DNA from 3 places in the Shewanella sp. 10N.286.51.B2 genome. Region 1 is predicted to be linked to each of the others. Evidence: predicted binding sites of a transcription regulator. Region 1 holds the regulator's gene; each other region holds the start of a gene.

Region 1 (7,239 bases):
CCTGCAAGACGGGCTAAATCACAACCCGCTTCTGTGTGACCGGCGCGAATTAACACCCCGCCATCTTGTGCCATAAGTGGAAAAATATGACCAGGCTGAACTAAATCTGATGCTTTAGCATCTTTAGCAACAGCCGCTTGAACGGTTACAGCGCGATCATGGGCTGAAATGCCCGTTGTGACCCCCGTTGCCGCTTCAATGGAAACGGTAAAATTTGTTGAGAACTGAGCATTATTGTTGGTAACCATTAACGGCAAGTTCAGTTGCTGGCAACGCTCTTTAGTCATGGTTTGGCAAATCAGTCCACGGCCAAAGGTCGCCATAAAATTAATGGCCTCTGGCGTCACCTTATCGGCCGCCATGATAAGATCACCTTCGTTCTCTCTGTCTTCATCGTCCATCAAGATAACCATCTTACCTTGACGAATGTCTTCGATGATCTCTTCTATACTATGTAATGCCATTGCTAAGACCTTTATATTGTTTTGTCTATATCAGCGATATAGAGTAAATATGCTCCGGTAATAATATTTACCAGTAATAATCAGTTATCGCATAAATCCAGCACTTGCCAACAATTCCATTGTGACACCACTTTCAGTGGCTGGCTTTTGTTCTACTTTCATTAAGCGTTCAAGATAACGTGCAATAAGGTCAACTTCGATGTTGACGCTATGACCCGCTTGTAAAGCTAATAAGGTGGTTTCAGCTGCAGTGTGAGGCACTATGGTTAATCTGAATCTGTGCTGATCAACTTCATTTACCGTTAAGCTAACGCCATCAATGGTGATCGAACCTTTATGAGCAATATAACGAGATAACTCAGCGGGAGCTGCCAGCCAAAACTCAATGGCTTGGCCACGCACAAGGCGCTGCTCCACTGTGGCAATACCATCCACATGACCGCTAACCATATGGCCGCCTAATCGGGTCGTTGGGGTCACCGCTTTTTCAAGGTTTACTTTTTGACCGACGTTATATTTAGCAAATCCGGTTAAGGCAACGGTTTCAGCAGAAATATCTGCAACATAACCATCTGCTAAACATTGTACTACGGTTAAACACACCCCATTAGTGGCAATACTGTCACCCAGTTTTACATCGGTTAAGTCGAGCTTGCCACTGGCTACAGTCAAACGAATATCATCGCCTTTACGCTCAACTTTTCTTAATGTACCTAGTGCTTCAATAATCCCAGTAAACATATTTACTCACTTGTTATCTTTTGGGCCACGCTTAGCATCGACCGATAGACAAAATTGCATTAGTTAATTCGCTGGCGAATTAAGCTTTAAAATCAGTCGTTGGTCTGTACCAATTCTGCGACAATCCGTTAATTGTACATCAGGAATCTGATCCATAGTTTGATAGTCGTCTAATTGCATCAAATTGCGTCCATGACTGCCTAATATTTTCATTGCTTGGTACAAATAAAGTGTATCAGCTAATTTACTTTGAATAACACTACCAGCAACGCTGGCACCAGCCTCGACTAATACTGAGTTACAATGCTGGCCTAAGTGTGTAAATAAAGCATGCAAATCAACTCGTCCATCGTTATTAGCCGCTATTGTGATAAAGCTAACATGGGACTTAAAATCTTGTTTTACTTCTGCTGGATAGTCGACACAAGACACCAGCAAAATCGGCGTTTCAATAGTAAACATTTTATAGTCGGCAGTCAGCCTTGCTTTACTATCAAGCACCACTCTTAAAGGCTGTTGAAGGTCAGACTCAGCAAGGCTGTTTTGTACACTAGCCAATTGCTCGTAGCGCACATTCAAAGAGGGGTCGTCAGCTAACACAGTTTCAACGCCAGTCACTAGCGCGCAATGACGGGCGCGCAGCTTTTGCACATCGGCTCTGGCTTCGGGGCCGGTTATCCACTTTGATACCCCATTCGATAGCGCGGTTTTACCATCCAAACTGGCTGCCAGCTTAATGGTGATTTCAGGTAATCCCGTAGTCATGCGTTTCATAAAGCCGATATTAAGTTGGCTTGCCGCAGCTGTTAGCAAACCCACATCAACTTTAATACCTGCCGCTTCAAGCATGCTAACGCCATTACCCGCCACTTGCGGATTCGCATCCATTTGCGCAATCACCACTCGCTTCACTTTGGCTGCAATTAATGCCTTAGCACATGGCGGGGTTTTGCCATAATGACTGCAGGGTTCAAGGGTGACATAGGCTGTAGCTTGAGGGAGTAGCTGTTGTAATTGTCGATTTTCGACATCTTTTAAGGCGTGAATTTCGGCGTGGGGGCCACCCGCTTTAATATGATAGCCTTGACCAATGATCTCGCCATTGGCGACAATCACACAACCCACATTAGGATTTGGACGTGTGGTATAACGGCCTTTTTCAGCTAATGAAATAGCAAGGCTCATCATTTCAATATCACATTTTGACCACTGAGACATAAAGACCTTCTAGAAACTAAAAAGCAGTCATTAAAATTCAGAACTGCTAAATAAGGTTAATCATTGGCAAGAATACAAAGTGCCAATACCAACAAATGTAAGACTGCAATTAATTAAAGACGGCAATAAAAATAAGCTAGATTATTTTTGCAGCTTGGCGATGGCTTCACCGAATTGGGAAACATCTTCAAAGGCGCGATAAACTGAAGCAAAACGGATATAGGCAACTTTATCTAGGATCATCAATTGATCCATCATCAAATTACCAATCATGGCCGAATCAATTTCACGCTCACCTGTTGCTCTAAGAGTGGACTTAATCTTACTTAACGCTTGCTCAATTTGATCGATTGAAACTGGGCGTTTTTCAACAGCCCGAAGCATGCCGCCACGCAGCTTATCTTCATCAAATGGTTGGCGAGTGCCATCTTGCTTGATCACCCGCGGCATGACTAATTCGGCGCCTTCAAAAGTGGTGAAGCGTTCATGACACTCAGTACATTCCCGGCGACGGCGCACTTGATGGCCTTCAGCCACGAGTCTTGAATCAATAACTTTCGTATCTGTCGCGCTACAAAATGGGCAATGCATATCCGCTCCTGAAATAAAAAACAAAATGGCCGTAAGCACTGAGTACTTACGACCATTGAAGTTTATCCTATTTACTTTACAAGGTTAACCTTATCGAAAAGATTATCCGCGTTAGTTAAATAGATCATTGTTTATGTTAATCAATCTCGGTTGACATTAACCGTAAACTGGGAACTTAGCGCATAATTCAAGCACTTGGTTTTTAACGCGCTCAATAGTAGCTTCGTTAGTGATGTCATCTAACACATCACACATCCAGTTAGTTAACTCTACAGATTCAGTTTCAGTGAAACCGCGGCGGGTAATAGCAGGAGAGCCAATACGTAAACCAGACGTCACAAACGGTGAACGTGGATCATTTGGTACTGAGTTTTTGTTAACTGTGATATTTGCATGACCTAGCGCAGCATCTGCGTCTTTACCAGTGATATCCTTGTTGATTAAATCAAGTAAGAATAAGTGGTTATCGGTGCCACCAGAAACAACATTGTAGCCACGCTCAATGAAGGTTTTCGCCATCACTTTCGCATTAGCAACCACTTGCTCTTGATAAGTGGTAAATTCAGGGTCTAATGCTTCTTTAAATGCTACCGCTTTGGCTGCAATAACGTGCATTAATGGGCCACCTTGGCCACCAGGGAATACTGCAGAGTTTAGTTTTTTATAGATAGCTTCATCGTTAATGGCAGATAAAATCAAACCACCACGAGGGCCCGCTAGGGTTTTATGGGTAGTGGTTGTCACAACGTGTGCATGAGGTAGCGGATTCGGATAGATACCTGCAGCCACAAGACCGGCAACGTGCGCCATATCGACAAATAAGTAAGCACCTACTTTATCAGCGATTTCGCGGAATTTGCCCCAATCTATGATCCCAGAGTAAGCAGAAAAACCAGCAATGATCATTTTGGGTTTATGCTCAACGGCTAAACGCTCAACTTCTGCGTAGTCAATTTTACCTGTTACTTCATCAATGCCGTACTGTACCGCATTGTATAACTTGCCTGAAAAGCTAACGTGAGAACCATGAGTTAAGTGACCGCCGTGAGCAAGGCTCATACCTAAAACAGTATCACCGCCTTCTAAAAGCGCCATGAAAACTGCTGAGTTTGCTTGAGAACCAGAGTGAGGTTGAACGTTTGCGTATGTCGCGCCAAATAATTCTTTAGCACGAGAAATAGCTAATTCTTCAGCAATATCCACATGTTCACAACCACCGTAGTAACGCTTACCTGGGTAACCTTCAGCATACTTATTTGTTAGCTGTGAGCCTTGCGCTTCAAGTACACGAGGGCTGGTATAGTTTTCTGATGCGATTAATTCAATGTGCTCTTCTTGGCGACGAGTCTCATCTTCAATTGCTGCAAATAGTTGTGGATCATAATCTGCGATATTCATAGCTTTTTTCAGCATTACTCACTCCAGCTGTTAATTCTTATAGTAGGGTTGCGCGGTATGATACAGCGCAATTGATCACAATCCCAGCATTTGAAACATGAAATTAGTTGCAATTCGTCATGAACTGCACTTGTGTTAGTTGTATTTTCTTGTATGGAGTTGTTCGGCAATTGTATTTCATAGAAAAATCCAAATTAACGCTTAGTTTCATAACCTTGTGACAATTTTAAGAAAACTCTTTTCTAAAAAATGAATCAACAAAAATAACAACGCGAACAGTGAAAATAGTCACGAATATCACTTTTTAACCCGCAAAATGCGGATTCAATGAAATAATCTTGAGTTAGCAACAAATTAATTAGACTGTCACGGCTCAATAAGCACTCCGCTTAATATTTCACAAAATCATCTTTATTAGCTGACAGAAACCCTGCTTAGTGACCACTACAGCAACATAAGTCTCCTTCAAAAAAACCGTAAACAGCTAACGGCAAAAAGATCGGTTTTAAGTTGTTGCTCGATTCGAGTAGAATTAGTGCTATTCCTAGTTCGATCCCCCAGTCAAAGAGATATAAAAATGGCTCAGTTTGTATACAGCATGCTTAGAGTGGGCAAAATTGTTCCACCTAAAAAACAAATCCTTAAAGATATTTCCCTTAGTTTTTTCCCTGGCGCCAAGATTGGTGTACTGGGTTTAAACGGCTCAGGTAAATCAACGCTACTTCGTATCATGGCCGGTTTAGATACCGAAATCGAAGGTGAAGCTCGCCCGATGCAAGATTTAAAAATCGGCTACCTACCGCAAGAACCAAAGCTGGATGAATCGCAAACCGTACGTGAAGCGATCGAAGAAGCAGTCAGTGAAGCTAAAAATGCACTAACCCGTCTTGATGAAGTGTATGCACTTTACGCAGAACCTGATGCTGACTTTGATGCGCTTGCAAAAGAGCAAGGTCAACTTGAAGCCATTATTCAATCTCAAGATGCCCATAACCTTGATATGGTATTAGAGCGCGCCGCTAATGCACTGCGCTTGCCGGATTGGGATGAAAAAATCGCAGTGCTTTCTGGTGGTGAACGTCGCCGTGTGGCCATATGTCGTTTGTTACTTGAAAAACCTGACATGTTGCTCCTTGATGAACCTACCAACCACTTGGATGCTGAATCAGTAGCTTGGCTTGAGCGCTTCTTACAAGATTACACTGGCACCGTGGTAGCGATTACCCATGATAGATATTTCTTGGATAATGCCGCAGGTTGGATTTTAGAGCTAGACCGCGGTGAAGGTATACCGTGGGAAGGCAACTATTCATCATGGCTTGAGCAAAAAGATGCCCGCCTGCAACAAGAGTCTGCCACTGAAAGCGCCCGCCAAAAAACCATTCAAAAAGAATTAGAATGGGTACGTCAAGGTGCTAAAGGTCGTCAATCTAAAGGCAAAGCCCGTATGGCTCGCTTTGAAGAATTGAACACCAATGACTACCAAAAGCGTAATGAAACAAATGAGTTATTCATCCCGCCGGGGCCTCGTTTAGGCGACAAGGTTATTGAGGTTAATAACCTAACAAAATCTTATGGCGACCGTGTATTAATTGATAACCTCACCTTCGCTGTGCCAAAAGGCGCGATTGTTGGTATCATCGGCGCTAACGGTGCAGGTAAGTCAACCTTATTTAAGATGATCTCAGGTGCAGAGCAACCGGATAGCGGCAGCATTGAAGTCGGCGAATCAGTGCAAATAGCCTCAGTTGAACAGTTCCGCGATTCAATGAATGATAAGAACACAGTTTGGCAAGAGATTTCAGACGGTCAAGATATCATGCGGATCAACAATACTGAGATCCCGAGTCGTGCATACGTAGGCCGCTTTAATTTCCGTGGTGGCGATCAGCAAAAAATCATTGGCACTCTTTCAGGTGGTGAGCGTAACCGGGTTCATTTAGCCAAACTACTGCAAGCTGGCGGCAACGTGTTATTACTCGATGAGCCAACCAATGACTTGGATGTTGAAACGCTGCGAGCACTAGAGGAAGCTTTATTAGAGTTCCCAGGTTGTGCCATGGTTATTTCCCATGACCGTTGGTTCCTAGACAGAATCGCTACCCATATTCTTGATTACCGTGATGAAGGCCAAGTGAACTTCTATGAAGGTAACTACAGTGAATATACCACTTGGCTGAAAGAAAACTTAGGTGCAGAAGCCATTGAGCCGCACCGCTTGAAATACAAACGTATTGCAAAATAACAATCGCGTCACTGCCGATACCTATCAATGGTGATGCAAGTTAATAAATGCTCCTTATGACGATTTACCCATTTTTAAGTAAATAGTCTAAAGGAGCATTTTTATATCTCATGACTAAAAAATTCACTAAACAGGTTAAAGCTGCAGTTTTGTTGATTAATGTCATAAAAATGACACCATTAATTCATATCCAAAAACAATTGAAATATTAACAACTCGCCAAACCATATTGCAGCGGCGCCGTTATGTTCATGTTTATCCGCCCCTTGCCAAACTCATCATCCATATGGACTATTTTTACTAATTAACAACAGCTTAAAAATCATTTACAACTTATCCCTTAGTGTATAAAAATGGCCTAGATGAATTAATTTTCGTGAGCTGTGGCGATGTTGTAAAAAATACTCAAAAACAACAATCTATTTGTAAAGACATACCAACTTCAGTAATATAAAATTATTGACGGATTGTTTTACTGTTGACCATTTGTTATGGCGCAATTGCTATACACCAAAAAAATTAAGAAAAAACGGAGAAATCAGTGAGATATAGTCGAATAACATTTATGTTTTTATGCTTTTA
Region 2 (7,239 bases), on a different contig from region 1:
TAGGGATATTTATTGCTTACTTTAAGCTTATCAGTAAGCTGCTTTTACCCACAAACAGGCCATAAAGCAGCTTACTCACAAGAAAATCTAATTCAAACTGAGTTAGATTTTGCCATACATGTGGCGGTTTTGCTGAGCGTATGCGGCTTCAAAAGCAGGTAATTGCACACGTTTAAGCTCAAGGGTATCAAGATCGGCTTGTGGCGGATTACGCTTTAGCTCTTCTTTGATAGTCACTGGGCTAATAATCGCTACTGGTAATTCAGTAATTTGAATTGCTGCTTCAAGTTTAAAGCTAGTAGCAGAGCCGGAGAACTTGCCTTTTTGTTCACGTTCAATAATCACGATTTCATCAACTTTGTAATCTTCCATTAATTTATGGAAAGCAAAATGAAATTCACGAATTGATTCTGTTTCAACAGATTTTGAAATGCTGAACGAGATTTGACGACATTCCGGTACGTTGAATGACTCTTTCTCATAATTTAATAAGCTGATGATGGCTTCGCCACCTTTTAATTCTACACCACAAATCTTCATGTTATACCTTACTTAGAGCGAGTTTATTTGGCATGTTGTTGAGCTGTGCTCAAATATGTTCATGCTGTCAAAATTACGGTTATTCTTCGTCACTGACAATTGAATCATCTGTTTCGATAATTTTTTCTGGTTTTGCTTTACGGCGCATTGGTGCGTCACCAATATCAATACCGGTGGCAAAGCGCTTGTCGCGTTTAGGTGCCACTTTTGGCTTCTTGCTAGCGACACGCTTGGCATTACCTGTATTGGCATCAGCTGATTTTGCATTGGCGCTTGATGCCTTAGGCTTGTCTCTTAAGCCTTTAAATTTAGCTTCAAGGCCTGCGATAGTTGAGAAGTCAAAGTTCTTACGTAAGAACACCTGTACTTTCTTAAAGCTATCCCAGTCTTTCGGGCCTACTAATGAAATAGCATCGCCTTTAGCGCCTGCGCGGCCAGTACGGCCAATACGGTGAACATATTCTTCGGCAAACTTTGGCATGTCAAAGTTAATTACTAATGACACATTTAATAAGTCTAACCCGCGAGAAGCAACATCTGTGGTGACTAAAATCTTTTGTTGGCCACGGCTGAATTTGTCCATAATTTGATTACGTGCTGACTGACTTAAGTCACCACTGAGCGCAGCGGTTTCTAGCCCTTCAGCAGACAATAGTTTGGCGAGTCTGTCAGTGTCTGAGCGAGTTGCAGTAAAAATGATCACTTGCTTGTGTTGCTCATGTTTTAAAATATGCTGCAGCAGGGCTTGTTTGTGATCAAGGTGGTCAACTAAAAAGATGCGCTGAACGATATCTTTATGCTCTGCATGCGATGCGCCAATAGCCACATGGCTAGGGGTCTTTAATAATGTTGCGGCGATATCATTGATGTCATCGTGATCTAATGTCGCTGAAAACATCAAGGTTTGTCTGCGCTTATGATCTGCAGCGTCATTAATGGCTTTAAGTTGTGGCGCAAAACCAAGATCTAACATGCGATCGGCTTCATCAAGTACCAGTAACTCTAAGCCATTTAGGTATAAGTGGCGCTGTTGAAGATGATCGGCAATACGCCCAGGTGTTGCCACAATAAAGTGTGGGTCACGAGATAGCGATTTTGCTTGATCGTTAAAGTTCTCGCCACCTAAAATACTAATGGCTTTATATTGGGTATTGGCAACCAGTAAACGTAATTGACCATAGACTTGCTGAGCAAGTTCACGGGTTGGCAATAAAATCAGAACGCGAGGGTCTTTTTTAGAGAGGGCCCTAGTCGATATTACCCGCTGCAAAGCAGGTAATAAAAACGCCAGGGTTTTACCTGAACCGGTTTTAGATGATGCCATTAAATCTTTACCCGCTAGGGCAATTGGCAGGGCTTGCTGCTGAATTTCTGTTGGCTCAGAAATGCCCATATGCTTTAGACTGTCTAGTAAGCGTTTATCTAAAGAAAAATCGGTAAATAACAAAGGTAAATCCCCTAAAAAATGATAGCCAGATATTATAACGTGTAAGCGACTTGATAGCCAACAGCTTAAGCGTAAGATAAGCTACTTAGGTGTGCAAAAATGGTTAAGGGTTTGGTAAATGTCTAAGGCTTCAAAAGAAAATAAATCATCACTTCGTGTTGGGATCGCCCTCGGTAGTGGCGCGGCTAAGGGCTGGGCTCATATTGGGGTGATAAAAGAGCTGGCCGCCATGGGGATCCACCCTGAAAAGATTGCTGGCTGCTCTGTTGGGGCTCTGGTGGGCGCAGCTTATGCTAATGATCATTTAGAAGAGTTACATGAGTGGGTGAGTGGGTTTTCTAGTTGGGATGTTTTAGGCTTAATGGATTTAAGCTGGCGCAAAGGTGGCTTAATCAGTGGTGAAAAAGTATTTGATGTTTTAGCTGGTCGAATAGGCGATCTAAAAATAGAGCAATTGCAAAAGCCGTTTGCGGCAGTGGCGACCGATTTATATTCTGGCCAAGAAATTTGGTTCAAAGAAGGCGATTTACGTCATGCGGTAAGAGCCTCGTGTTCAATGCCGGGCTTTTTACCCCCAGTACAATTGCATGATCGCTGGTTAGTGGATGGCGCAGTAGTAAACCCTGTGCCAGTGTCAATGTGCCGCACCATGGACGTTGATGTAGTGATTGCAGTGGACTTAAATGGTCACCGCCGTAATAGTATGCATATGTTGCCTCAACAAATGACCAGCTGTGCGCCCACTGAAATTGAAAAGCAATTAGTGGCCAAAGAGCCAGAGTCGGCGTTTATGGATCTGCTAGGTAAAGGTAAAGAGTATATAAATAGTTTTTCAGAAAAGTTTTCCACAAGCACGAAATCTCACCCTGGGATGATTGCGGTGATGTCGCAATCAATGGATATTTTAGAGCAGCGCCATAAACGCGCCAGATTAATGGGCGATCCACCGGATGTGTGTTTAGTGCCACAGCTTGCTGATATCGGTACCATGGAGTTTCATCGTGCTGATGAAGCGATAGAAGCAGGCCGTCAATCTGTGCGCCAATCTGCGCATTTAATTTATGCAGCCCTTGGTATTAGCCCAAATGATTAACGCCAATTAAAGCGCTTTGCTTTAATCATACTGATTTTTAACGGTTGAAATGACCTGTTTAAGCATCAATATACCAGTATAAATCTGTGATAACTATTTGTATAAATCTGCGATAACTATTCGTATAAGCCTGCAATTACCAGTTTAAATCTGTAATAAATAGCAATCTATTTATAGGCGTTTCAGCACTCAGTAGCTGCTTTTTATAACCTGGTCAAGTTCAACTTTTCTAAATAGTGTTGAGCTTGGCAGTAATTTTTTTCATTTTGTTCCCCTTCATCAAAACATGATCTAGATCATGGATTTTTAGTGCCTATTATTGCCTAATGCACCATATATTGTGTTTGTTGATAATTATGTGTGGATATATAGTGTTTATATCCTGTGCATAAAAGGAGTAAAAGTAATGCCTGTAGTAATTAAAAGGGACGGTTGTCGTACTCTATTTGATGAGTCGCGGATCAAGGATGCCATTGTTGCAGCAATGGAAACTGCTACAGGTAGTGCTGATGAAGACTATGCTTCAACAGTCGCTTGTGTGATTAGAGATCAAGTTGCTAACGATGAAGAAGTTGAGATCCATCATTTACAAGCTTTAGTTGAAAACTTATTAATGGAAGGTCCTCATAAAGAGGTTGCGCGTCATTATATTGAGTATCGTCACGACCGTGATATTTGCCGTGAAGCCAAAAGTAAATTGAACTGTGAAATTCGTGGTTTGGTTGAACAAAGCGACGCGTCGATTTTAAATGAAAATGCCAATAAAGACGCTAAAGTTATTCCAACTCAACGGGATTTACTTGCTGGCATCGTGGCCAAACATTATGCCAAGTCGCATCTATTGCCAAAAGATATTGTTGCTGCACATGAGTCAGGTCAACTGCATTATCACGACTTAGACTATGCACCATTCTTCCCAATGTTTAACTGCATGCTAATTGATTTAGCTGGCATGTTAACCCATGGTTTTAAAATGGGTAACGCTGAAATTGACACCCCTAAATCAATTTCAACTGCGACTGCTGTAACTGCGCAAATTATTGCCCAAGTGGCTAGCCATATCTATGGCGGCACCACCATTAACCGCATTGATGAAGTATTAGCTGAGTTCGTTCAAAAGAGCTATCAAAAGCAGTTGGTTATCGGTAAAGAGTGGGGCGTAGCAGATGTTGAAGCCTTTGCCATGGCGCAAACTGAAAAAGAATGTTACGACGCATTCCAGTCTTTAGAATATGAAGTAAATACCCTTCATACCGCCAATGGCCAAACGCCATTTGTGACCTTTGGTTTTGGCTTAGGCTCGTGCTGGGAAGCGCGTTTAATTCAAAAGTCGATTCTTAAAGTACGTATGGCAGGTCTAGGTAAAAACCGTAAAACAGCGGTATTCCCAAAACTGGTTTTTGCTATTCGTGATGGCCTAAATCATAAAGCTGCTGATGCTAACTACGATGTGAAGAAGTTAGCATTAGAGTGTGCCACCATGCGCATGTATCCAGATATTCTTAATTATGAACAAGTTGAACGCGTTACTGGTTCATTTAAAACGCCAATGGGTTGTCGTTCATTCTTAGGAACTTATGAAGAAAATGGTGAGTTAATTCATGAAGGGCGTAACAACTTAGGTGTTGTCAGCTTAAACTTACCTAGAATCGCCATTGAAGCCAAGGGCGACGAAACCGCTTTCTTTGCCTTATTAGAACAGAGAATGACACTCGCTCGTAAAGCACTCGATACCCGTATTGCCCGCTTAGTGGGTGTAAAAGCGCGTGTTGCACCAATCCTATATATGGAAGGTGCTTGTGGTGTTCGTTTAAATGCAGATGATGATGTGTCTGAAATCTTTAAAAATGGCCGCGCGTCAATCTCATTAGGCTACATTGGCTTACATGAAACCATTAATGCACTTTATGGTACTGATGAGCACGTGTTTGATAGCGAGCTGTTACGCACTAAAGCCATTGAAATTATCTCAGTGATGAAGCGCGCGACTGAAGCGTGGAAACAAGAAACAGGTTATGGCTTTAGCCTATACAGCACCCCAAGTGAAAACTTATGTAGTCGTTTTTGCCAGCTAGATGCCAAAGAGTTTGGTGTGGTTGCAGGGGTTACTGATAAAGGTTACTACACTAACAGTTTCCATTTAGACGTCGAAAAGAAAGTCAATCCATACGATAAAATTGAGTTTGAATTACCGTACCCAGAAATCACCAATGGTGGCTTTATTTGTTACGGTGAGTTCCCGAACATGCAGCACAATATTGAAGCATTAGAAAACGTCTGGGATTACAGTTACACCAGAGTGCCTTATTACGGTACCAATACCCCAATCGATGAATGTTATGACTGTGGTTACGTTGGTGAGTTTAACTGTACCAGTAAAGGTTTTGTGTGCCCTAAATGTGGCAACCATGAGCCAAGCCGTGTGTCGGTAACCCGTCGTGTATGTGGTTATCTAGGCAGCCCTGATGCAAGACCATTTAACTATGGTAAGCAAGAAGAAGTTAAACGCCGCGTTAAGCATTTATAAATAGCAAATTCATGAAGTTAGCAAAGCTAATTCCGTGATTAACCCAACAAGGCGCTTTAAGCGCCTTGTTTTGGTTTGGCCTTAGTGATGCAAATAGGTTTACAGCGTGAGTGTTTACGCGACAATGAGCAGTAAGAGAAGTGATTATGAATTACCATCAGTATTTTCCTATCGATGTGATCAACGGCCCAGGTACCCGCGCGACCTTGTTTGTTTCAGGTTGTGAGCATCAATGCCGTGGTTGTTATAATCAGTCTACTTGGGATCCTCGTTCAGGCCATGAATTTAGCCAAATGATGGAAGATCAAATTATTGCTGATTTAAATGATACTCGTATCAAGCGCCGTGGTTTATCACTTTCTGGTGGCGACCCATTATTCCCAGCTAATCTCGACAGCATTTTGTCTTTGGTTAAACGGGTAAAACAACAATGCCCAGATAAAGACATTTGGCTATGGAGTGGCTACAAGCTCGATCAAATGTCCCTCAAACAACTGCAAGTATTAGACTATGTAGATGTGTTAGTGGATGGCAAGTTCGAGCAAGATTTAGCGGATCCCAGTTTGAAGTGGCGTGGTAGCAGTAATCAAATTATTCATGATTTAGTTCAAATAGATTAACCATAAGCTGCTGTGGATAATGTGTTTCGTCTAACGAACTGTTATACTTCGCCTCCGTAAACGTGTTGGATTGATACAAGTGCTGTGTTTGAGCATGTTATTGTGTCAGTGGCACAATGTTGAAATTTAAGGTAACACAATGAATTTAAAAGAAGAACTGCAAGCATTAAACGATAAAGCAGAAAAGTTTCGCCGTAAACTTGCTGCTGCACAAGCCCGTGAAGATAAAGCGGTTATCATGCAGTTTAAAAAAGAGATCGCGACAGTAACAAAACGTATTGCAAGTTTGAAAAATCAGCAATCACGTCAATTAAACAAAGCCGGTAAAGATGTAAAAGAACTAAAATTTAGTCGTGTGCTGACCAAAGCGGAACAAGCAGACATGGGTAAATTAAAAAAATCAGTTAAAGGATTAGTTGTTGTACATCCAATGACTGCGCTTGGCCGCGAAATGAATATTAAAGCAGTAACTGGTTTTGCCCCAGCAAAATTCTAATCCAGTTTATCCCTATTAGTTATGACGTAAGTCAGTTGCATGGATGATGAGACTCATAAATTGAGCGTTGTCTGAAAGGTTGGTCAATGTCGATTAAATATATCGCCACTTCTAAGTTACCTACGCCTTGGGGCGTATTTGCAATGCATGGTTTTGAAGATACCGAAACCGGTAAAGAACATGTTGCGCTAACGTTTGGTGAGCTAAATGCTAATGAGCCAATGTTAGGTCGTATTCACTCTGAATGTTTAACCGGTGATGCCTTGTTTAGTTTGCGTTGTGATTGTGGTTTTCAGCTGCAAACTGCAATGCAAAATATTGCTGAATTAGGCCAAGGTTTTATTCTTTATTTAAGACAAGAAGGCCGTGGCATTGGTTTACTGAATAAAATCCGAGCCTACGAACTGCAAGATCAAGGTGCCAATACTGTTGAAGCTAACGAACGTTTAGGTTTTGAAGCTGATATGCGTAAGTACGATATGATTGAACCTATGTTAGCTCAAATTGGTGTTAGCA
Region 3 (7,239 bases), on a different contig from region 1:
GAGAGTTATTGCTAAATTGAGTTCTGCTTTTTGGCATGATGTATTTAAACAGCAAAACTAATTCAGACGTCATTATCATCTATAAATGACAAGCAATAAAAAAGGATGCCAATTGGCATCCTTTTTTGTCACTAGAATAACTTATTCGTCATCTTGTGCAGGTGTATCTGTTGCAGGGTTTTCAGCATCAGAAGTAGTTGCAACTACTTCGCCTTCTACTGTTTGACCTTCTGCTTCAGCATCAAGTTCAGATTCATCCATTTGAATTTCTTCGATACGCTGCAAGCCAACGACTTTCTCATCTTCTGCAGTGCGGATAATCGTTACGCCTTGGGTGTTACGACCAATCAACGACACGCCAGCAGATGGTGTACGAACCAAGGTGCCTTTATCACTAATTAGCATAATTTCGTCAGTTTCAGTAACTTGAACTGCGCCTACTACAGCACCATTACGTTCACTTACTTTGATTGAAACCACACCTTTAGTGCCACGGCTCTTAGCTGGATATTCAGCTAAATCAGTACGTTTACCATAACCGTTTTCAGTGACAGTTAGAATATCACCTTCTACTTTCGGAATGATCATCGAAACAACTTTCTGACCATCTTCAAGTTTGATACCACGAACACCTGTTGCTGTACGGCCCATTGGACGAATCGCAATCATGTCTTCACCAGTTTCAGGATCTTTCTTCACTTCACCGGTTTCTGAATCACGTACTTTTTCGTTAAAGCGAACCACTTTACCTTCGTTTGAGAACAACATGATGTCGTTGCTACCGTCAGTAATATCAACACCAATTAGTTGATCGTCGTCTTTAAGGTTAACGGCAATAATACCGTTCGCACGTGGGTTACTGTAAGCCGTTAATGCGGTTTTCTTCACGGTGCCGTGAGCGGTAGCCATAACAATATATTTGTCATCTGCATATTCACGAACAGGTAGAATTGCAGTAATACGCTCACCATCTGACAATGGTAATAAGTTAATGATTGGGCGACCACGAGCGGTACGGCTTGCCAGTGGTAGTTGATAAACTTTCAACCAATACATTTTACCAAAATCAGAGAAACATAAAATCGTATCATGGGTATTGGCAACTAATAGTTTTTCGACGAAATCTTCATCTTTTACTTTAGTAGCAGCTTTACCTTTACCACCGCGGCGCTGAGCTTGATAGTCAGTTAACGGTTGGTACTTGGCGTAACCCATATGAGAAAGTGTTACGACTACATCTTCTTCATTGATTAAGTCTTCTAGACTCATATCAACTTCGTTTTGGTTAATAACAGTACGACGTGGGTCGCCGTATTGCTCAAGCATTTCTTCTAATTCTTCTTTGATCACTTCCATCAAGCGCTCAGGACTACGTAGAATGAATAATAAGCTTGCAATGAACTCAAGTAACTCTTCGTATTCTGAAAGAATCTTCTCGTGCTCTAAACCTGTTAGGCGATGTAAACGTAGCTCAAGAATAGCTTGTGCTTGTTGCTCAGTCAGGAAGTACTTGCCTTCACGGATACCATACTCTGGCTCTAACCATTCAGGTCGAGCAGCATCATCACCGGCTTTTTCAAGCATGCCTTGAACGTTACCAAGATCCCAACCTTGTGCCACTAATTTTACTTTCGCTTCCGCAGGGGTTGGCGATTCTTTAATTAGTGCAATAATTGGATCGATGTTAGCTAATGCAATAGCCAATGCTTCAAGAATATGAGCACGTTCACGGGCTTTACGTAATTCAAATACAGTACGGCGCGTCACCACTTCACGACGGTGAAGAATGAAGCACTCTAGCATTTCTTTCAGGTTAAACAGTTTAGGCTGACCATTGGTCAATGCCACCATGTTAATACCAAAAGAACATTGCATTTGAGTTTGCGCATATAAGTTGTTTAAAACAACTTCACCGACTTCGCCACGTTTGATCTCGATAACGATGCGCATACCGTCTTTATCAGATTCATCACGTAGACCAGTAATACCTTCAATCTTTTTATCTTTAACAAGCTCAGCAATCTTTTCGATCAAGCGGGCTTTGTTAACCTGATATGGGATTTCAGTAACAATAATACGCTCACGGCCATTATTGTCTTCAATTTCAGCTTTTGAGCGCATAATCGCACGGCCACGACCGGTCTTATACGCGTCAATGATCCCTTTACGACCATTAATGCTGGCTGCTGTCGGGAAATCAGGACCTGGGATGTAATCCATTAATTGCTCAATAGATAACTCAGGTTCTTCAATTAATGCTAAACAGCCTTTAATCACTTCTGAAATGTTATGTGGCGGGATATTTGTTGCCATACCAACCGCAATACCAGACGAACCATTAATTAATAATGTTGGTACACGAGTAGGTAAAACCGCTGGGATAAATTCAGTACCATCATAGTTAGGTACAAAATCTACGGTTTCTTTTTCTAAGTCAGCTAATAAAGAATGTGCCAACTTACGCATACGAATTTCGGTATAACGCATCGCCGCTGCTGAATCGCCATCAACAGAACCAAAGTTACCTTGGCCGTCAACGAGCGTGTAACGCATTGAGAATGGTTGTGCCATACGAACAATCGTATCGTACACGGCCGTGTCACCATGTGGGTGATATTTACCAATTACGTCACCAACAACACGAGCTGATTTTTTATAAGGCTTATTGAAGTCGTTTTTCAACTCGTTCATGGCAAATAACACACGACGGTGAACAGGTTTTAACCCATCACGAACGTCAGGTAATGCACGACCTACGATTACACTCATTGCATAATCTAAATATGAATTCTTTAGTTCGTCTTCGATGTTAATTGGCGAAATTGATGATGCCAGATCAGTCATAAACTGCTCGTTCCCCTAAAATTAGCGCACAATAATTATTCCATTTTATTGTGTAGCTCAAAAACGTGATTTGGCATTCTAACACAGATATTTAAAGAGGCTAGACCCTAGAACAAGGAAATATTAACGCGAGGATAAAAGCTGTCAAAAAATCTTTAAATTCAACAATCTCTATTACATTATTTGCGTATTTCATTTTGATAAATTGCCCCATAAAAAACTGATGTCGTTTTTATGGGCAGACATTGAGCAATATTCCGTCAACCAAAGTGAAATCTTGCTTCATCTCACTATGTTTATTCAATCCAATGGTTATAATACCTGCAATAAATACTAATAATTAATGGGTTCTCGACATGTCTAACCAAGAACAAACCACGCCGCAAAATGTAGATCATCAAGAAATAGAAAAATTTGCCCAAATGGCCCAGTCTTGGTGGGATCCTAATGGCAGTTTCAAGCCTTTGCATCAACTTAACCCATTACGCCTTAATTATATCGATCAAACCAGTGGTGGTATTTTTGGTAAGCAAGTATTAGATATCGGTTGTGGTGGTGGTATTTTGTCAGAAAGCATGGCTAAAATTGGTGCCAATGTAACAGGTTTAGACATGGGTGAAGCGCAAATTGAAGTGGCTAAACTGCATGCATTAGAAACTGGCATCGATATCCAATATCAAACCATGACAGCAGAAGAACATGCACAGCAACATCAAGGCTATTATGATGTGGTCACATGCATGGAGATGTTAGAGCACGTCCCTGACCCATTATCAGTGATTAAAGCATGCTGCGATATGATTAAACCTAACGGTTATGTGTTCTTTTCAACCATTAACCGTAACCTGATGTCATATATTCAAGCAATTGTTGGCGCTGAATATGTTTTAAAGATGCTGCCAGTTGGCACGCATGACCACAGTAAGTTCATTAAACCGTCTGAGTTAATCAATTTGGTTGACCAAACAGAGCTTCATTGCCGTGATGCTCTTGGGATAAGCTTTAATCCTTTAACGGGTGTATATAAGTACACGAATAAAGTTGACGTTAATTATATGATCGCCACCCAAAAAGCTGATTAGTATCACATCGTCATCTTTAATAGCCAGCCATAAATAGTAGAACAATATTAAAGTAGTAATACTGCAGTGAATCAGTGACATTACTACTTTAATCCTTCACTTAATTCATAATCGGATTAAGTAATCGCTAATAACTTCAGCACGCTTAGGATAACTATGAACAAGATTAAAGGTATACTCTTTGATTTAGACGGTACATTAGCTGATACAGCCCCAGATCTTGTCCATGCATTAAATTTAAGTTTGCAAGAGCGCGGTATCGCTAGTAAAAGTATTGATAACTTACGCTCTGCTGCCTCCCATGGTAGTTTGGCGCTTGTAAAAGCCGGTATACCTGAGCTTTCCCATGAGTTACAAATCGAAGTTCAGCAAGCTTTGTTAGTGCATTACCAACGGGTCAATGGTGAAAAAGCATCATTATTTAGCGGTTTTGATGATTTTCTGTTGTTATTAGAGCAACTTGACATCCCTTATGGTGTTGTTACTAATAAACAAGCCCGTTTTACTCGGCCATTGGTTAAGGCCTTAAACATCGAGCACAAACTCACTGCGATTATCAGTGGTGACTCCACCCAGCACTCCAAACCACATACCGCGCCAATGTTACTTGCTGCCCAGCAAATTAATTGCCTGCCACAGGACATCCTATATATAGGTGATGCTGAAAGGGATTTAATTGCCGCCCGTAATGCTGGGATGAAAGGCGCTATCGCATTATGGGGGTATTTGTCAGAGCAAGATAAACCCAATGAATGGCCGAGTGATTTTCAGTTCAGCAAGGTTGCCGACTTACATCAGGCTTTCCTTAACAAATCTTAAATATAAATAGCAAATAATTTTGTTAACAAAACAATCGATCGCCGAATATTGTAGCGATCGAGCTCACGTTTTTTTTCGGCTAAATATTAATCTTAACCAACAAAATATCGTGTATTTTGACCTAGCAGGTTAGCCTTCACTAACATTGGCCACTATACATAAGATATCCACAACTTATTCACTAAATTGCTGCTTGCAAATCGCCCCAAACCTCACTATCTTGTATGTAAGTTTTAATTAAACACCATATCTTGTGTGTGACATCAGAACAAGACACAAGGCTTTTTCTGCTTTGGGTCTTCAAATAACACTCGTATTTCTTGGATATATTACGTTGTTAGTGCTTATGGATGATCAACTTACAAGGGAACGTATTGTGATTTAATGGCGATCGTAAACGAGACGATTAAAAAAGATCCAAAATTTAAATCACGCAAACTATTTTACAATCAAGGCTTTTTTAATGAACAGCAATATGACAGTCACAAAACGCAGTGGCGAACGCGAAACAATCGATTTAGACAAAATTCATCGCGTTATCGAGTGGGCAGCTAAAGGATTGAAAAACGTTTCAGTCTCAGAAGTTGAATTACGTTCTCATCTACAATTCTTTGACGGTATTCCAACTGAAGCAATCCACGAAACCATTATTAAAGCAGCAGCAGACTTAATCTCACCAGAAGCGCCTGATTATCAATTCCTCGCTGCAAGACTTGCTGTTTTTCATTTACGTAAAAAAGCTTTTGGCCAATTTGAGCCACCGAAGTTAGTTGATCAAGTCACTCGCTTGGTTGAACTTGGCAAATACGATAAGCATATTTTAGAAGATTACACGTCAGAAGAATTAACCATTTTAGATGGTTATATTGACCACTGGCGCGATATGAACTTTTCTTATGCTGCAGTTAAACAGCTTGAAGGCAAATACCTAGTTCAAAACCGCGTCACTAACGAAATTTATGAAAGTGCTCAGTTCCTGTATATTTTAGTGGCAGCTTGTTTATTTGCGCGTTACCCAAAAGACACCCGTTTAGATTACATCAAACGTTTTTATGATGCGGCTTCAACATTTAAGATTTCTTTACCAACCCCAATTATGGCAGGTGTACGTACTCCGACACGTCAATTTAGCTCATGTGTATTAATTGAATGTGACGACAGCCTTGACTCTATCAATGCGACCGCATCTTCAATTGTAAAATACGTTAGTCAACGCGCAGGTATTGGGATCAATGCCGGTCGTATCCGTGCATTAGGTAGCCCTATTCGCGGTGGTGAAGCATTCCATACCGGTTGCTTACCATTTTACAAATACTTTCAAACAGCGGTTAAATCGTGCTCTCAAGGCGGCGTACGTGGTGGTGCAGCTACCCTATTCTACCCGTTATGGCATTTAGAAGTTGAATCGTTACTGGTACTTAAAAATAACCGTGGTGTTGAAGACAACCGTGTTCGCCATCTTGATTACGGTGTACAGCTAAACAAATTGATGTACCAACGTTTAATCAAAGGTCAAAACATCAGCCTATTCAGCCCATCTGATGTGCCAGGTTTATACGACGCTTTCTTCGCTGTTCAAGACGAATTTGAACGTCTATACCTTCAGTATGAAGCTGACTTAAGCATTCGTCGTAAAGAGATTAAAGCAGTTGAATTATTTTCATTGATGATGCAAGAGCGTGCATCAACAGGCCGAATCTACATTCAAAATGTTGATCACTGCAATACTCACAGCCCATTTGATCCGCAAGTTGCGCCAATTAAGCAATCAAACCTTTGTTTAGAAATCGCCTTGCCAACTAAACCGTTGAAGAATATTGATGATCCAAATGGTGAGATTGCCCTTTGTACATTATCAGCATTAAACCTTGGTGCTATCAAAGATTTATCAGAGCTAGAACCATTAGCTGACTTAGCAGTACGTGCATTAGATAACTTGCTTGATTATCAAGATTACCCAATCATTTCAGCGCAACTTGGTTCTATGAATCGTCGTACTCTAGGCATAGGTGTGATTAACTTCGCTAATTACCTTGCTAAGAATGGCATGAAATATTCTGATGGCTCAGGTAATAACTTGACCCATAAAACCTTTGAAGCAATTCAATTTTACTTATTGAAAGCATCAAACAATTTAGCAAAAGAGCAAGGCGCATGTCCTTTGTTCAATGAAACAACGTACGCTCAAGGTATTTTACCCATTGATACCTATAAACGTGACTTGGATAAAATTTGTGACGAGCCATTACACATGGATTGGGAAGGTTTACGTGCCGATATTAAACAGCACGGCCTGCGTAACTCCACTCTTTCGGCATTAATGCCGTCTGAAACATCATCGCAAATTTCTAATGCAACCAATGGCATTGAACCACCACGTGGCCTGATCAGTGTTAAAGCCAGTAAAGATGGTCAATTAAAGCAAGTTGTACCTGACTTTGATGAACTTAAAGATAAGTATGAATTACTTTGGAATATGCCAAATAATGAGGGT

The links. Region 1 encodes NrdR, which represses ribonucleotide reductase genes. Its sites were predicted from a motif close to AAACACNANATNTNGTGTTT; they were not measured.
Region 2: nrdD (anaerobic ribonucleoside-triphosphate reductase) is a predicted target of NrdR. The motif match lies at 3,407-3,426, and genes of this name have one in related genera.
Region 3: nrdA (class 1a ribonucleoside-diphosphate reductase subunit alpha) is a predicted target of NrdR. The motif match lies at 4,985-5,004, and genes of this name have one in related genera.

Annotation. Positions count from the first base shown of each region.
Region 1 is NZ_JBFRKH010000015.1:33,691-40,929, forward strand. It holds gene ribBA (bifunctional 3,4-dihydroxy-2-butanone-4-phosphate synthase/GTP cyclohydrolase II) at 1-464, opposite strand, end outside; gene AB4140_RS04455 (riboflavin synthase) at 549-1,205, opposite strand; gene ribD (bifunctional diaminohydroxyphosphoribosylaminopyrimidine deaminase/5-amino-6-(5-phosphoribosylamino)uracil reductase RibD) at 1,269-2,423, opposite strand; gene nrdR (transcriptional regulator NrdR) at 2,565-3,014, opposite strand; gene glyA (serine hydroxymethyltransferase) at 3,171-4,427, opposite strand; gene ettA (energy-dependent translational throttle protein EttA) at 4,990-6,657, shown strand; gene AB4140_RS04480 (hypothetical protein) at 7,199-7,239, shown strand, end outside.
Region 2 is NZ_JBFRKH010000001.1:95,563-102,801, forward strand. It holds gene AB4140_RS00360 (M48 family metallopeptidase) at 1-1, opposite strand, end outside; gene AB4140_RS00365 (DUF3010 family protein) at 103-540, opposite strand; gene AB4140_RS00370 (DEAD/DEAH box helicase) at 620-1,987, opposite strand; gene rssA (patatin-like phospholipase RssA) at 2,106-3,080, shown strand; gene nrdD (anaerobic ribonucleoside-triphosphate reductase) at 3,487-5,607, shown strand; gene nrdG (anaerobic ribonucleoside-triphosphate reductase-activating protein) at 5,754-6,227, shown strand; gene AB4140_RS00390 (YibL family ribosome-associated protein) at 6,367-6,723, shown strand; gene ribA (GTP cyclohydrolase II) at 6,810-7,239, shown strand, end outside.
Region 3 is NZ_JBFRKH010000046.1:58,857-66,095, forward strand. It holds gene AB4140_RS12860 (serine hydrolase) at 1-61, shown strand, start outside; gene gyrA (DNA gyrase subunit A) at 142-2,844, opposite strand; gene ubiG (bifunctional 2-polyprenyl-6-hydroxyphenol methylase/3-demethylubiquinol 3-O-methyltransferase UbiG) at 3,201-3,926, shown strand; gene AB4140_RS12875 (HAD family hydrolase) at 4,077-4,745, shown strand; gene nrdA (class 1a ribonucleoside-diphosphate reductase subunit alpha) at 5,209-7,239, shown strand, end outside.